Regions from separate parts of the Heyndrickxia sp. FW510-T9 genome, predicted to be linked through region 3. Evidence: riboswitches for the same ligand, from Rfam matches in the RefSeq annotation. Region 3 holds a riboswitch; each other region holds the start of a gene.

Region 1 (4,731 bases), on a different contig from region 3:
TCATCTAAATAAGATACTGGTTTTATAACCGGAACAGCAGCACCGTTAAAGTGTTTTTTGATAAAGTCCGTTACTTCTTTTGTATGGTAAATATCCACGATTTGTTGTAGTGTCTTATCATTTTTTCGTTTTGCTTGGGCTGCGATAATGTTAACATATGCCTTATTGCTAGCATCTTCACCGAAAATAGGATCCTTAGAAGGATTTAATCCTGCATTAATCGCCATATCACAGTTAATAATAGCTGCTGTTGCGTCATCTAGACCACGTGGTGTTTGCGCTGCATCAACTGGAGTAATTTTCAAGTTTTTAGGGTTTTCAGCAATACTTTCTAAACCGCCTGCACCAGTAAATCCAGCTTTTAATGTAATAAGTCCTGCTTTTTGCATTAACAATAAAGCTCTTCCAAGATTTGTAGCGTCTTTTGGAATAATAACTTGGTCCCCATTTTTAATTTCACTAATATCTTTAATTTTCTTAGAATAAATTCCCATTGGCCAAATAGATGTTGTTCCAATTGCAGCTAAATCAAGATGATGGCTTTTTTTGAAATCATCGAAATAAACAACTGTTTGGAATGCATTAATGTCAATTTCCCCGCTATCTAATGCTAGATTAGGTTGTACATAGTCATCAAATTTAACGATTTGTACCGTAATTCCCTTTTCTTTTGCAAGCTTTTTAACAAGATTCCATGTTGGCACCTCCGATGAAGTTGTTCCGACCTTCACCACTTTACTTCCATCTGTTTTACTTGAGCTGCTGTTTGAACTGCACCCTGCAAGTACTAGGAGTAAGCCAAACACAATAATAAGTAGTCTTTTCATAATTTTTTCCTCCACATTGTTTTTTTATCGTTCATCAGGAAATTATTAAATTTAATCCTGTTGAAAACATTTTTGAAAAATGGTTTACGTCTAGCTTCAGGTGAAATTTGTACTTCAATTTCAATAGCGCCTTTCGGCTAGCGGATGTACAAGTCGCTTACGCATTTGTTTTGACATGTTCTATTTTCTTCTCAATTTTCTTGCGATAACATTTCCAAGCGATTGAATAAGCTGAACCATGACAATCAGAGTGACAACAGTAATGATCATAACCTCTGTTTTAAATTGGTTATATCCATATGTAATCGCCAAATCACCGATTCCACCGCCACCTACTGCTCCGGCCATTGCGGAAGCACCGATCAATCCAATCGTCGCGATCGTTAAAGCCAAAACAAGTGAACTCCGAGCTTCCGGAAGCAGGAATCTCCAAATAATTTGCCAAGGAGTTGCCCCCATCGCTTGTGCTAACTCGATTGTTCCTTGATCGACCTCAAGCAGTGAGTTTTCTACTAATCTTCCAATATAAAATGCCGTATACAAAACTAACGGAACTATTGACGCCGTCGTACCTATTGAAGTTCCGACTACTAATCTTGTAAAAGGAATAATAGCCACCACTAGAATGATAAACGGAACTGAACGAAAAATATTAATAATAACGTTAAGAATATTGAATAATACTTTATTTGGAAGTATTCCTTTTTCCCTTGTAGTGACTAAAATAACGCCAATCGGTAAACCAATGATGATGGAAATGATCAACCCTACAATCACCATATAGAGAGTTTGATTTATTGCCGTTAAAAATTCCGGCCAAAACCAGCTCCAATCAAATGGCATCCCCTGTCACCTCCTTTATTAATGCATTATTCTCATTGATATATTGAACGGCACGATTCATTTCTGCTCGTTCACCCTTAAATTCAACAAGTAAATTCCCAATTGGGATCCCTTGAAGCTCTGTTACCATCCCATGAAGAACATTCAAATCAATTGAAAATTTCTTAGCTGTATTGGATAACAGCGGCGTATTGGTAGAAGCACCTTTAAAAATAATTCGATAAATACCTTGTTGATTAGATTTTCTGTTTTCTTTAATAAGCTTTTGTATCGATTTTGGTATCGTATCGTTCAATACCGTTCTTACAAAACTTCCCGCAATTTGCGTCTTTGGCTCGGTAAAAACATCTATAACTGGACCTTGTTCCACAATAATCCCATTTTCAATAACGGCCACCTTATCGCAAACATCGCGAATTACATTCATTTCGTGCGTTATCATTAAGATTGTAATACCTAACTCATCACGAACTTTTCGCAAAAGATCGAGAACAGCTACTGTTGTATTCGGATCAAGTGCAGATGTCGCTTCATCGCAAAGAAGAATATCAGGGTCTGTTGCTAATGCTCTAGCGATCCCAACCCTTTGCTTTTGACCACCAGACAATTGTTCCGGATACTGGTCCATCTTATCCTCCAATCCAACAAAGGATAATAATTTTGTTACTTTTTCTTTAATGATGTCCTTTGGAGTCCCCTCTAAAAGGAGCGGCATCGCAACATTCCCGAAAATGGTTTTGGAATGGAGTAGATTATATTGCTGAAAAATCATCCCGATTTTCTTTCTTTGTTTCCGTAAATCTTTTGAATTAAGAGATAGAATATCAACCCCGTTAATTAATACTCTTCCGGATGTTGGTCGTTCCAACAAATTTACACAACGGATTAGTGTACTTTTTCCTGCACCACTAAACCCAACTACTCCAAATATTTCTCCTTTATCAACTTGAAGATTAATTCCTTTTAATGCTTCCACTTTTTTCTCTTTGCCACTGCTATATAACTTATGGACATCTTCTAAAACAAGCATGTAGAAATCTCCTTTTTTCAAACTGTTTTATCATTTAACTTAGTAAATTCATATGATAACTCGGATATAACAATCTTTTCCGCCTAAATCAAGATTTTACGCTTAAACGAAAAACCCTTCCTCTTATCCACAGATCAGATAAGAAGAAGGGTTTATATGTATAAGCCTCTCTACTTCTTATCTTTCAAATCGACTTCTCGATTTGCAGGAATTAGCACGGTTTTTGCCAAAAAACAGCAAACCCGTTGCCGAGGTTTCATCGGGCCAGTCCCTCCACCTCTCTGGATAAGTAATAGCGTTTTATTAATTTTTTAACTTGCAAGACTAATAATATTGTCTTTTTTAACGTAAGTCAAGAATTTTTTTGATATTTTCTCAACAAATATCAACTGATATTTGGCAAAATGCAATAAGGAACATTTGTTCTGTATTTTTAAAAAATGGTTGTAAAATACGATTTTCTATTTGTCTTATATACTAAAGGAGGATGCCCATGAACAAAGACTTTTTACAAATATGCAAATTAAGTCCAACTGAAGAAAGAGTTTTAAAATCTTTTTTTCAAAAACATGAGCAGTCTTTAACAAATTCTGCTATTCAACAATTTTTATCAAAAAGTAATAATTTGTCACTGCTCATTAAAGTATTAACATGCCCTACTACTGAAAATGAAGGAAAGTTAGAATCCAAGTTTAGAGAGTTCTTAATTGAGCTACGATTAGTTAAATACATTTCACAAATAATACACTATCAAAATCTAAATCTTACTAAATCATTGCAAACTTATAAAAACAGATTTCCACTCTATTTGGATCAAGAAATCACAATTGGCGAAGAGATAAAAATAGTTGATACGATTCCCTCAGGTGAGGAATTCATAATAAAAGAATCAATCAATTTTGAAGAAGAAATTAACAATAATGAACTTTTTAAAACCATTCAATTATTATCAGTTCAACAAAGAGATATTTTAAGACTCTATTATCTTGAGGGTTACAATGACCGAGAAATTGGTGAGAGATATCATGTAACACAACAATCTATTGCAAAAGGTCGGAAAAAGAGTATTGAGAAAATTCGACAGTACCTTGAAAAGAGTGATTTCAAATGGAAAGTATAGAGTACTTAATCACCCAAGCCAAAAGTCATAATGAAGCAGCACTTATAACCATTATTGAATCGTTTCAACCAAAAATAAAGAAAGTAATTAATTGTAATTATCTTATTACAAATTTCGACGCAGATGATCTAAAACAAGAATTATCCATTAAAATAATTCAAGCAATATATAAATTCAGTTTCGAAAACATACCAGGATTTTGGGAATTTTTAAATCAAATAGAAAATGTGTAATAAGGAGGTAGTATAAATGGATAATCTATCACCAGCCATACAAATTATTGAAAATTATGGATTTCCTATTCTTGTTTCTATTTATCTTCTAGTTAGATTTGAGAGGAAGCTAGATTCTTTAGCGGAAAGCATAAATAAATTAATAGGAGTGATTGAAAAAGCAAATAGTAAATAAAACAATTTATTTTGAACGAATTTATAATATGAATATCTTTTTAGCCTAGTCGTATGTATCCAACTTTTATAATATTTTTTACCTTTATTGGAGATAGGAGGAAATATATAATGAAAATAGCGATGTATACATCAACCTCTTGTTGGCAATGCCTTGAACTTAAAAATATATTTTCAAAAAATAATATTACTTTTGAAGAGCGTGATATCCAAAAAAACAGCAAATTTTTGAATGAGTTTTTTGATGAGTTAAGTGGAACTGCTTATCCACTTACAGTATTTTATAATGATAATAACAATATTATTGATACGGTTACTGGGATTAACTTAAAAAAACTTTCGTCTATTTTAATTTATCGCCTTAAAAGCTAACTATCGTGTAATTTCTCGATAGTTAGCTTTTTGTGCTGACTTTAATTTTCAAGAAGTAAAAATCAATAGTAATAAAATCGTTTTCGATTTTCCAAGTATTCCTTACCTTGAATACTACATTTCAATTATTTA
Region 2 (4,731 bases), on a different contig from region 3:
ATATCCCCACGCATCCATGTATGAATATCAATGTATTGCATACGATCGACTGGATCATACCCAATTGTCTCAGAATAAAGCGGTTTTGTTATCTCAGTGTAGTTCAGACCTTGCTTGTATCTGGACAAAAGTTCTTTCTTTTCTTTTTCGGTATACATTTTGGCATTTCCAATATAACGTTCTTCCATTGGGGTGACACCACGTTCAATAAAGCTTTTGCCCTTAACACCTTCAGGAAGAATTTTAGCCAATGCTTTTAAAAGAGATTTTCCAACTGCAGGGATTTTATTAAATACTTCTAAAGATTGTGGTTCTCGGTAAATATTATATCCACCAAATAACTCATCTGCCCCTTCACCTGACAATACAACAGTAACATGCTTTCTTGCTTCCCTAGCAACAAAATATAAAGGAACACATGCAGGATCTGCAAGTGGATCATCTAAATGCCACATAATTTTTGGGAGCTCATTCATATACTCCTCTGGTGAAATTACATAGCTAATATTTTCTACCCCTAGCTTTTCAGCTGTTTCTTTTGCAACATCAATTTCACTAAACCCATTACGTTCGAAACCTACCGAAAAGGTTTTAATATTTGGATTATATTGTTTCGCCATGGATGCAATGATGGATGAATCAATTCCACCAGATAGGAATGATCCTACTGGTACGTCACTGCGCATATGGACATTAACAGAATCGAAAAGAACATCTCTAATTTCTTTTACAAATTCATCTTCTGACTTATGAATTGGTTTAAAGGATGCCTTCCAATAGCGTTTAATATCCAAAGGTTGTCCAAGCTTTTTCACAAAGTAGTGGCCAGGTTCTAATTTTTCGATCCCAACTGTCATCGTTTCAGGTTCTGGAACAAATTGATACGTCATATAATGCTGAACAGCATCATAGTTCAACACATCGTTTTCCATTGCTAATAAGATGCTTTTCTTTTCGGAAGCAAAAAAAGTTCGATTTCCTTCTTCTTTATAAAAAAATGGTTTAATCCCAAAAGAATCACGTGCACCTAGCAAGGATTGTTCTTGTTTATCCCAAATAACAAATGCAAACATACCGCGCAGCTTTTCAACTGCCTTTTCCTGATAATGACTGTATAGCGCTAGAATTACTTCTGTATCGGATGATGTTGCAAATGTTAAGCCTGCTTCTATCAATTCATTTCGTAATTCTACATAATTATAAATTTCCCCATTAAAAATGATCCAATATCTTTCATTTTCATATGTTAATGGCTGATGACCGCTTTCTAAGTCAATAATGCTTAGACGACGGAAACCAAACTGTATATGTTCATCCTCAAAAAATCCGTCATCATCAGGCCCACGATGGGTAATGATATCATTCATATTTTTAAATAGTTGTTTATCTGTATCACGAAGTTCAATTGATTTATCGTGTACACAACCTATAAATCCACACATTATGTATGTCACCTACTCCATTTTTTTAAACTACTTAACTAACAAAATCATACACCTTATACTATCATTTTTCATTTCATTTTTGCAGTAGCCATTTTACTTATATAAACAAATAATTATTTCCAACATGTTAATCTTGATAAAATAAATAAAGAGAGGTTACGAATAATATTCTGTAACCCCCCTCCATTCTAACTTATTTCGTAAGTTGACTTAAAACTTCAGCCTTATCTGTTCTCTCCCAAGGTAAATCTAAATCATTACGCCCAAAATGACCATATGCAGCTGTTTGCTTATAGATTGGACGTCTTAAATCTAACATGTTGATAATCCCTGCAGGACGAAGATCAAAATTCTCACGTACAGCAGCAATCAATTTATCCTCTTCAACCTTACCAGTTCCGAAAGTATCAATGGAGATTGATACCGGTTGGGCAACACCAATAGCATATGCTAGTTGAACTTCACATTTATCTGCAAGTCCTGCAGCAACAATATTTTTTGCTACATAACGGGCAGCATATGCTGCTGAACGGTCTACTTTTGTAGGGTCCTTACCAGAGAAAGCACCGCCGCCATGGCGTGCATAACCACCATATGTGTCTACGATGATTTTACGTCCAGTTAAGCCCGCATCCCCTTGTGGTCCACCAATAACGAAGCGTCCAGTTGGATTGATAAAGTATTTTGTTTGGTCATCAATTAATTCTTTCGGAACAACAGGACTAATAACATATTCTTTTACATTGCGTTGAATTTGCTCTAAGCTAATTTCAGGATGATGCTGTGTTGAAATAACAATTGTATCAATTCTTACCGGTTTTCCGTTTTCATCATATTCAACCGTAACCTGTGTCTTCGCATCAGGGCGTAAATACGGAAGGATCTCCTCTTTACGAACCTCTGAAATTCTACGTGCAAGTTTATGTGCTAAAGAAATTGGCAATGGCATTAATTCCTTTGTTTCATTACATGCAAAACCGAACATTAATCCTTGATCTCCTGCACCGATTGCTTCGATTTCTTCTTCGGACATTTGACCTTCTCTTGCTTCTAACGCTTTATCGACACCCATTGCAATATCTGCAGACTGTTCATCAATAGAAGTTAGAACCGCACAAGTTTCTGCATCAAATCCGTATTTTGCGCGTGTATATCCAATGTTTTTAATGGTTCCACGAACAATTTTTGGAATATCAACATATGTGCTAGTAGTAATTTCACCTGCCACTAGGACAAGTCCTGTTGTAACCGATGTTTCACATGCTACCCGTGCGTTAGGATCCTTTGCTAAAATCGCATCCAATATTGCATCGGAAATTTGATCACATATTTTATCCGGATGGCCTTCGGTAACGGACTCAGATGTGAATAAATAACGTTTGTTTGTCATCTTTTTTCCTCCCTTTTATGGTTATGATTACTCTATATTTACGCCTCACGGTACTCCTGCCCTAATAGTATGAAATAATCAAAAGAATTTATCCTTGATTCTTTCAATATGCTCGTTCGAAAGACTTACTTCCATGATTCCAGCACTAAATCTATTGGTTTGGACGTATTAACTAAATAAAACCTTTCCTATTATAAAACTTGAGGAAAGGTTTACATCCGTTTTTTACGCCTTTCACTCTTATCGTTCAAGGATTTTACCTTGCTACAGGTTAGCACCTTTGCTTTTAAAGTGTTATAAAAATGAGTTGCTAAATTATGTATCTCTCATTTTTATAGAAAATCGGTAAAAGCTGGTTGCTGGGTTTCGTAGGGCCTGTCCCTCCACCATCTCGGGATAAGAGTATCCGTTCAAGGTAAAATCATACTTAATTTGCTACATCGTGTCAACAGTTTCATGCATTTTTTTATATTCATTATAGAATGTCATAAATCCGAATAATGCTGATCAATTCTACAATAATAAGGTTATATATTATAGAAAGAAAAAGGATAAAATGTTAACATTTTGTGTATTTGAAAAATAAGCTTATATAGTATAGACTAATTAAATAATTGTGTTATACTATTTAACATAACCGAAAAATATAAATTCTTTAATAAAGGATGGTAACGCATTCATGAATTCAATAAGTTTATCTAGAGAATTAGGCGAATTATTAAACGGAAATAATGTCTATACTCAATTATCAGTTCCTCGTTTAGTCGAAAAGGTATTAGCACGTAAAGAAGGAGTCTTAACATCAACTGGCGCCGTTCAGGCTGAAACCGGAAAATATACTGGGCGTTCCCCTAAAGATAAATTTATTGTTGAAGAACCTTCCGTCAAAGACAAAATTGATTGGGGTTCTGTCAATCAGCCAATATCTGTAGAAGCTTTTGATAGACTTTATCATAAGGTTATTTCCTATTTAGAAAGGCAAAATGAACTTTTTGTATTTAAAGGATTTGCTGGTGCTGATGAAAAAACTCGTCTACCTATTCAAGTTGTAAATGAATATGCATGGCATAATTTATTTGCACATCAGCTATTTATCCGCCCAACAAAAGAAGAATTAGCAACTCATGATGCACAATTTACAGTTTTATCGGCTCCAAATTTTAAAGCGGACCCACAATTAGATGGGACAAAATCAGAAACTTTTATCATCGTATCTTTTGAACGCCGAGTTATTTTAATTGGTGGAACGGAATATGCAGGTGAGATGAAAAAGTCGATTTTCTCGATTATGAATTATTTATTGCCTGAGGCTGGAATTTTGCCAATGCACTGTTCCGCGAATGTAGGTGCTGAGGGAGACGTAGCGTTATTCTTCGGACTTTCTGGAACGGGAAAAACAACTTTATCCGCAGATCCTAATCGTAAGCTAATCGGAGATGATGAGCATGGCTGGTCCGCAAATGGTGTTTTCAACATTGAAGGTGGCTGCTATGCAAAATGTATCGGATTAACTCGTGAAAAGGAACCGCAGATTTATGATGCGATTACGTTCGGTTCGGTATTAGAAAATGTAATGGTAGACCCTGAAACACATGAAGCTATTTATGATGATAACACACTAACTGAAAATACACGTGCGGCCTATCCAATTCAATCGATTGAAAATATTATTCAACCAAGTATTGCTGGGCATCCGCAAACGATTGTGTTTCTAACAGCTGATGCATTTGGTGTATTACCGCCAATTAGTAAATTAACGAAAGAACAAGCAATGTACCATTTCCTTAGTGGATATACATCGAAACTTGCAGGAACAGAGCGTGGAGTAACGGCTCCTGAAGCAACGTTCTCCACATGCTTCGGTGCACCATTCCTACCACTTCCTGCAACGGTCTA
Region 3 (4,731 bases):
CCATCAATTTAAAAAGATGCAGCTTATCGTATTCTTTAACCAATTGTCCATTACGATCCACAATTAGCATCGTATTGAAGATTCCATCGTCTGTTTTTTTCGCAACGGATCCTCCAATTAGGTGTATTTTATATTCCTTCGCTGCATTTTGCAGAAAACTCAAAGATTCTGCTGCATTTTCATCGCCAATTTCGGATAATCGAGTTAAATCATATCCAGTAGTCCATAGTTCGGGCAGTACGGCAATATCACATTTTTCCTCTGCAGCTTTTTGAATCCATTTTCTAACTGTTGTGTAATTTTTATCTGGGCAGCCATACTCAATATCCATTTGAATGCAGGCAATCTTCCACTTCATCAATACCACTCCTCGAAAAATTCCTTTACATCGTCTTGTTTTCGTTATAACATTTGTAATTAGATTTTGAAAGAAAAATTTAAAAGCAATTAAATATTCAATACAATTACTGTTCAAAACTTGATAAATATATATTAAAAGGGTGATTCTATGAAAACGTTTCCGACATCCGATATTCTGACCCACTTACCAAAGCAATTTTTTGCCTCCTTAGTTTCAAAGGTGGAGAAGGAGAAAGCGAAGGGGCATGATGTGATAAATCTTGGGCAGGGAAATCCGGATCAGCCTACACCGGACCTTATTGTTCAGCGATTACAGGAGGCAGCTTCAAATCCTAATAATCATAAATATTCCCCTTTTAGAGGATATAGTTATTTAAAAGAAGCGGTAGCAACATTCTACAAACGTGAATACGGGGTAACAATTGATGCGGAAACTGAAGTGGCAGTTTTATTTGGCGGAAAAGCAGGTCTTGTAGAGATTTCCCAATGCTTGCTGAATCCCGGTGATACTGTTCTTGTACCGGACCCTGGTTATCCAGATTATATGTCTGGGGTAGCGTTAGCTCAAGCCGCCATGTATAATATGCCTTTGCTTGCGGAAAATCATTTCTTGCCAAAATTTAATTCGATTCCAAAAGAAGTAGCTGATTCGGGAAAATTGATGTTTTTAAACTATCCAAATAACCCAACAGGTGTATGTGCTGATTTGTCTTTCTTTGATGAAACTGTTCAATTTGCGGAAGAGCATAATATTTGTGTGGTTCACGATTTTGCTTATGGTGCAATAGGATTTGATGGTAAAAAGCCTGTGAGCTTCTTGCAAGCCGAAGGAGCAAAAAATACGGGAATAGAAATTTATACATTATCCAAAACGTATAATATGGCAGGTTGGCGAGTAGGCTTTGCTGTAGGAAACGCTAGTGTGATCGAAGCAATCAATTTATTGCAAGATCATTTGTATGTCAGCTTATTTGGAGCAATTCAAGAAGCTGCTGCTACTGCGTTATTAGAATCACAAGAATGCGTCGATAAATTAACTACGATGTATGAGAGCCGGAGAAATGCTTTTATTGATAGGCTGCAAAACATTGGATGGGACGTTAAAGCACCAAAGGGATCTTTTTTTGCATGGTTAAAGGTTCCTGAAGGATATTCTTCGATTGAATTTTCGGATTTGTTATTGGAGAAGGCCCATGTTGCAGTTGCACCTGGTATCGGTTTTGGAGAATATGGGGAAGGTTACGTAAGAGTAGGTCTTTTAACGACCGAATCAAGATTGATAGAAGCAGTAAATCGTATAGAAAAATTAAATATTTTTTAATTGACAAGGCCAAAAAGTGGTGGCATAATTCATAATAATTTGAAGTGAAAAGTAATTCATCAATATAAAACAAAAAATAAATTGATTCTTATCAAGAGCAGGTGGAGGGACAAGCCCTTTGAAGCCCGGCAACCGATCTAATAGTTTTAGACACGGTGCTAATTCTTGCAGCTATAGGCTGAGAGATAAGAAGAAGTTTTCCTGTAAAACCTCTTCTTTTGAAGAGGTTTTTTCAATTTTTAATGTGGAGGGAAAATAACTTGAGTGAAGTAATCGCATACTACTCCATATACGGAGAACCGAACACTTTTGATAAAAAGGCGGAAGATATTGCATTAGGATTAACCATTGGATCATGGACAAATTTGCCGATCCTTGAACAGGAACAGTTAATAAAGCACAAAGGCAGAGTCATATCTGTGGAAGAGGTTAACACGGTTTCTGAAAAAGAAGCGAAAGCTATCATAAAAATCGCATATCCATCGGCAAACTTTAGTGCGGATATACCAGCTATTTTGACGACGGTTTTTGGAAAACTCTCGTTAGATGGGAAAGTAAGATTAGTAGATTTAGAGTTTGAAGGTGATATTGCAAAGTATTTTCCGGGCCCGCGTTTTGGAATACAAGGCATTCGTGAAAAGCTTAATATATTTGAACGTCCACTGCTTATGAGTATTTTTAAAGGTGTAATCGGCAGGGATATCCCATTTTTAGCTAGTCAGCTTCGCTTACAAGCACTTGGTGGTGTTGATTTAGTTAAAGATGATGAGATTTTATTTGATAACGAAACCGCACCTTTTGAAAAGCGGATCGAAATGGGACGAAGAGTTTTGGATACTGTGTTTCAAGAAACGGGACATCGAACCCTATATGCAGTTAACTTAACTGGCAGAACTTTTGAGCTAACTAAGAAAGCGAGAAGAGCCAAAGAATTAGGTGCAGATGTATTATTATTTAATGTTTTCACCTATGGCTTAGATGTTTTACAGGAATTACGAGAAGATGATGAGATTAGTTTGCCGTTAATGGCACATCCATCCTTTAGTGGGGCGATAACACAATCAAAAGAATACGGTGTTTCCCATTCCTTGCTATTAGGTAAATTGCTCCGTTTAGCTGGGGCGGATTTCTCGCTTTTTCCATCTCCATATGGAAGTGTAGCATTGGAAAAAAACGCTGCACTGGGGATAGGTAAAGCTTTAACAGAAGAAAGCTTTGTAAAACCAGCTTTCCCTGTTCCTTCCGCAGGGATTCATCCTGGCCTGGTGCCGCTTCTTTATAAAGATTTTGGTATAGATAGTGTTATTAATGCAGGTGGAGGAGTTCACGGACATCCTAAGGGTGCTATTGGCGGTGCAAAAGCATTTAGGCAGGCTATCCATGCAGTCATGCAAAATCAGCCGTTAGACGATGCAGCATCCCAATTTCCTGAGTTAAAGACAGCACTTGCATTATGGGGGGCAGCGAAGTGAAGCAGCCGGTAATTTTTTGCGATTTCGACGGGACAATAACAAATTCAGATAATATCATTTCCATTATGAAGCATTTTGCTCCTATTGGCTGGGAGCAAATTAAGGACCAAGTACTTTCTCAAACGATCACGATTCAAGAGGGTGTTGGCAAAATGTTTTCCTTATTGCCCTCTGCAAATAAGGAGAAAATTATTCAATTTGTTAGAGAAAATGCAACGATTAGGGATGGCTTTCAAGATTTTGTGCATTATGCAGATTCAAAACAAATTCCTTTTTATATTGTAAGCGGTGGAATTGACTTCTTTGTATATCCAATGCTAGAGTCATTCGGACCATTTCAAGATGTTTATTGCAATCATGGCGATTTCAGCAGTGATAAGATACAAATTCAGTGGCCAAATCCATGTGACGAGTATTGTTCCAATGGATGCGGATGCTGTAAAACTTCTATCATTCGAAAGCTTACTAATGAGGAACAATTAAAAATTGTAATAGGTGACTCGATAACAGACTTAGAAGCTGCTAAAGTCGCTGATATTATTTTGGCAAGGGATTTTCTCGCGGATAAATGTAAAGAATTTGGACTTCATTATTATCCATTCCAAACCTTCAACGATTGTATAGATATTTTAGAAAAAGAATTGGAGGTGAGGGTATGACCATCCAAGATGAAAGATGGAATGAACTGGCTGATATAAAGGATGAATTAGCAGCAAGGGATTGGTTCATGGGTACTAGTGGAAATCTCGCTATTAAGGTTCAGGAGAATCCAGTCCAGTTTCTAGTAACGGCAAGCGGGAAGGATAAAAGAAAAAGAACTACTGAAGATTTCTTATTAGTGAATCAATATGGAGAATCAGTACAGGCAACAGATTTAAAACCTTCTGCTGAAACATTGCTTCATTGTGAAATTTATCAAAGAACAGGTGCTGGGTGCAGTCTGCATGTACATACAGTAGCCAATAATGTTATTTCAGAGTTGTATTCTTCAGAGAAAGAGGTGGTGTTCAAAGGTCAAGAGCTAATAAAAGCATTTGATTTATGGGATGAAAAATCTGTTTTGAAAATTCCTATTATTCGAAATCACTCCGATATTCCTGAATTAGCTAGGGAGTTTTCTCAATATGTACACGAAGATAAAGGGGCAGTTTTAATTCAAAATCATGGTATTACTGTATGGGGTAAAAATGGATTTGAAGCTAAGAAGTTGCTAGAGGCTGCTGAATTTTTATTTCAATATCATCTTACCATTCTGCAATTAGAAAATAGTAAAATAGGAGGAACTAAATTATGACAACGATTAAGATACAAGGTACTAACAGAGTGATTGATAACCAAGAGGAAGTAGTGAAATACTTGCAAGATCAAGACGTAATTTATGAAAGCTGGAATATTACAAAGCTGCCTGAACATCTTCAAGAAAAATTCATTCTTTCCGAGGAAGAAAAACAAGAAATACTAGCTGTATTTAAAGAAGAGATTGCTGATATTTCCGCAAGAAGAGGATATCAAGCTCATGACATTATTTCTTTGGCAAAGCATACACCAAATTTAGAACAATTATTACAAAATTTCCAA

What was found. A riboswitch is a leader RNA that binds a small molecule or an ion and turns the genes downstream of it on or off. The one in region 3 is predicted to bind S-adenosylmethionine.
Region 1: linked by a shared signal. The riboswitch ahead of AC3WJF_RS09790 (methionine ABC transporter ATP-binding protein) and the one ahead of AC3WJF_RS16850 (2,3-diketo-5-methylthiopentyl-1-phosphate enolase) in region 3 are both predicted to bind S-adenosylmethionine.
Region 2: linked by a shared signal. The riboswitch ahead of metK (methionine adenosyltransferase) and the one ahead of AC3WJF_RS16850 (2,3-diketo-5-methylthiopentyl-1-phosphate enolase) in region 3 are both predicted to bind S-adenosylmethionine.

Annotation. Positions count from the first base shown of each region.
Region 1 covers NZ_JBYSWK010000014.1:79,774-84,504, forward strand. The annotation lists gene AC3WJF_RS09780 (MetQ/NlpA family ABC transporter substrate-binding protein) at 1-827, opposite strand, end outside; gene AC3WJF_RS09785 (methionine ABC transporter permease) at 1,008-1,670, opposite strand; gene AC3WJF_RS09790 (methionine ABC transporter ATP-binding protein) at 1,660-2,700, opposite strand; SAM riboswitch class I at 2,875-2,992, opposite strand; gene AC3WJF_RS09795 (sigma-70 family RNA polymerase sigma factor) at 3,194-3,820, shown strand; gene AC3WJF_RS09800 (helix-turn-helix domain-containing protein) at 3,808-4,053, shown strand; gene AC3WJF_RS09805 (YvrJ family protein) at 4,070-4,228, shown strand; gene AC3WJF_RS09810 (glutaredoxin family protein) at 4,339-4,599, shown strand; gene AC3WJF_RS09815 (hypothetical protein) at 4,725-4,731, opposite strand, start outside.
Region 2 covers NZ_JBYSWK010000059.1:16,672-21,402, reverse strand. The annotation lists gene asnB (asparagine synthase (glutamine-hydrolyzing)) at 1-1,442, opposite strand, end outside; gene metK (methionine adenosyltransferase) at 1,639-2,835, opposite strand; SAM riboswitch class I at 3,073-3,238, opposite strand; gene pckA (phosphoenolpyruvate carboxykinase (ATP)) at 3,515-4,731, shown strand, end outside.
Region 3 covers NZ_JBYSWK010000038.1:14,780-19,510, reverse strand. The annotation lists gene AC3WJF_RS16860 (carbon-nitrogen family hydrolase) at 1-358, opposite strand, end outside; gene AC3WJF_RS16855 (pyridoxal phosphate-dependent aminotransferase) at 509-1,681, shown strand; SAM riboswitch class I at 1,767-1,873, shown strand; gene AC3WJF_RS16850 (2,3-diketo-5-methylthiopentyl-1-phosphate enolase) at 1,942-3,153, shown strand; gene AC3WJF_RS16845 (2-hydroxy-3-keto-5-methylthiopentenyl-1-phosphate phosphatase) at 3,150-3,812, shown strand; gene AC3WJF_RS16840 (methylthioribulose 1-phosphate dehydratase) at 3,809-4,447, shown strand; gene AC3WJF_RS16835 (cupin domain-containing protein) at 4,444-4,731, shown strand, end outside.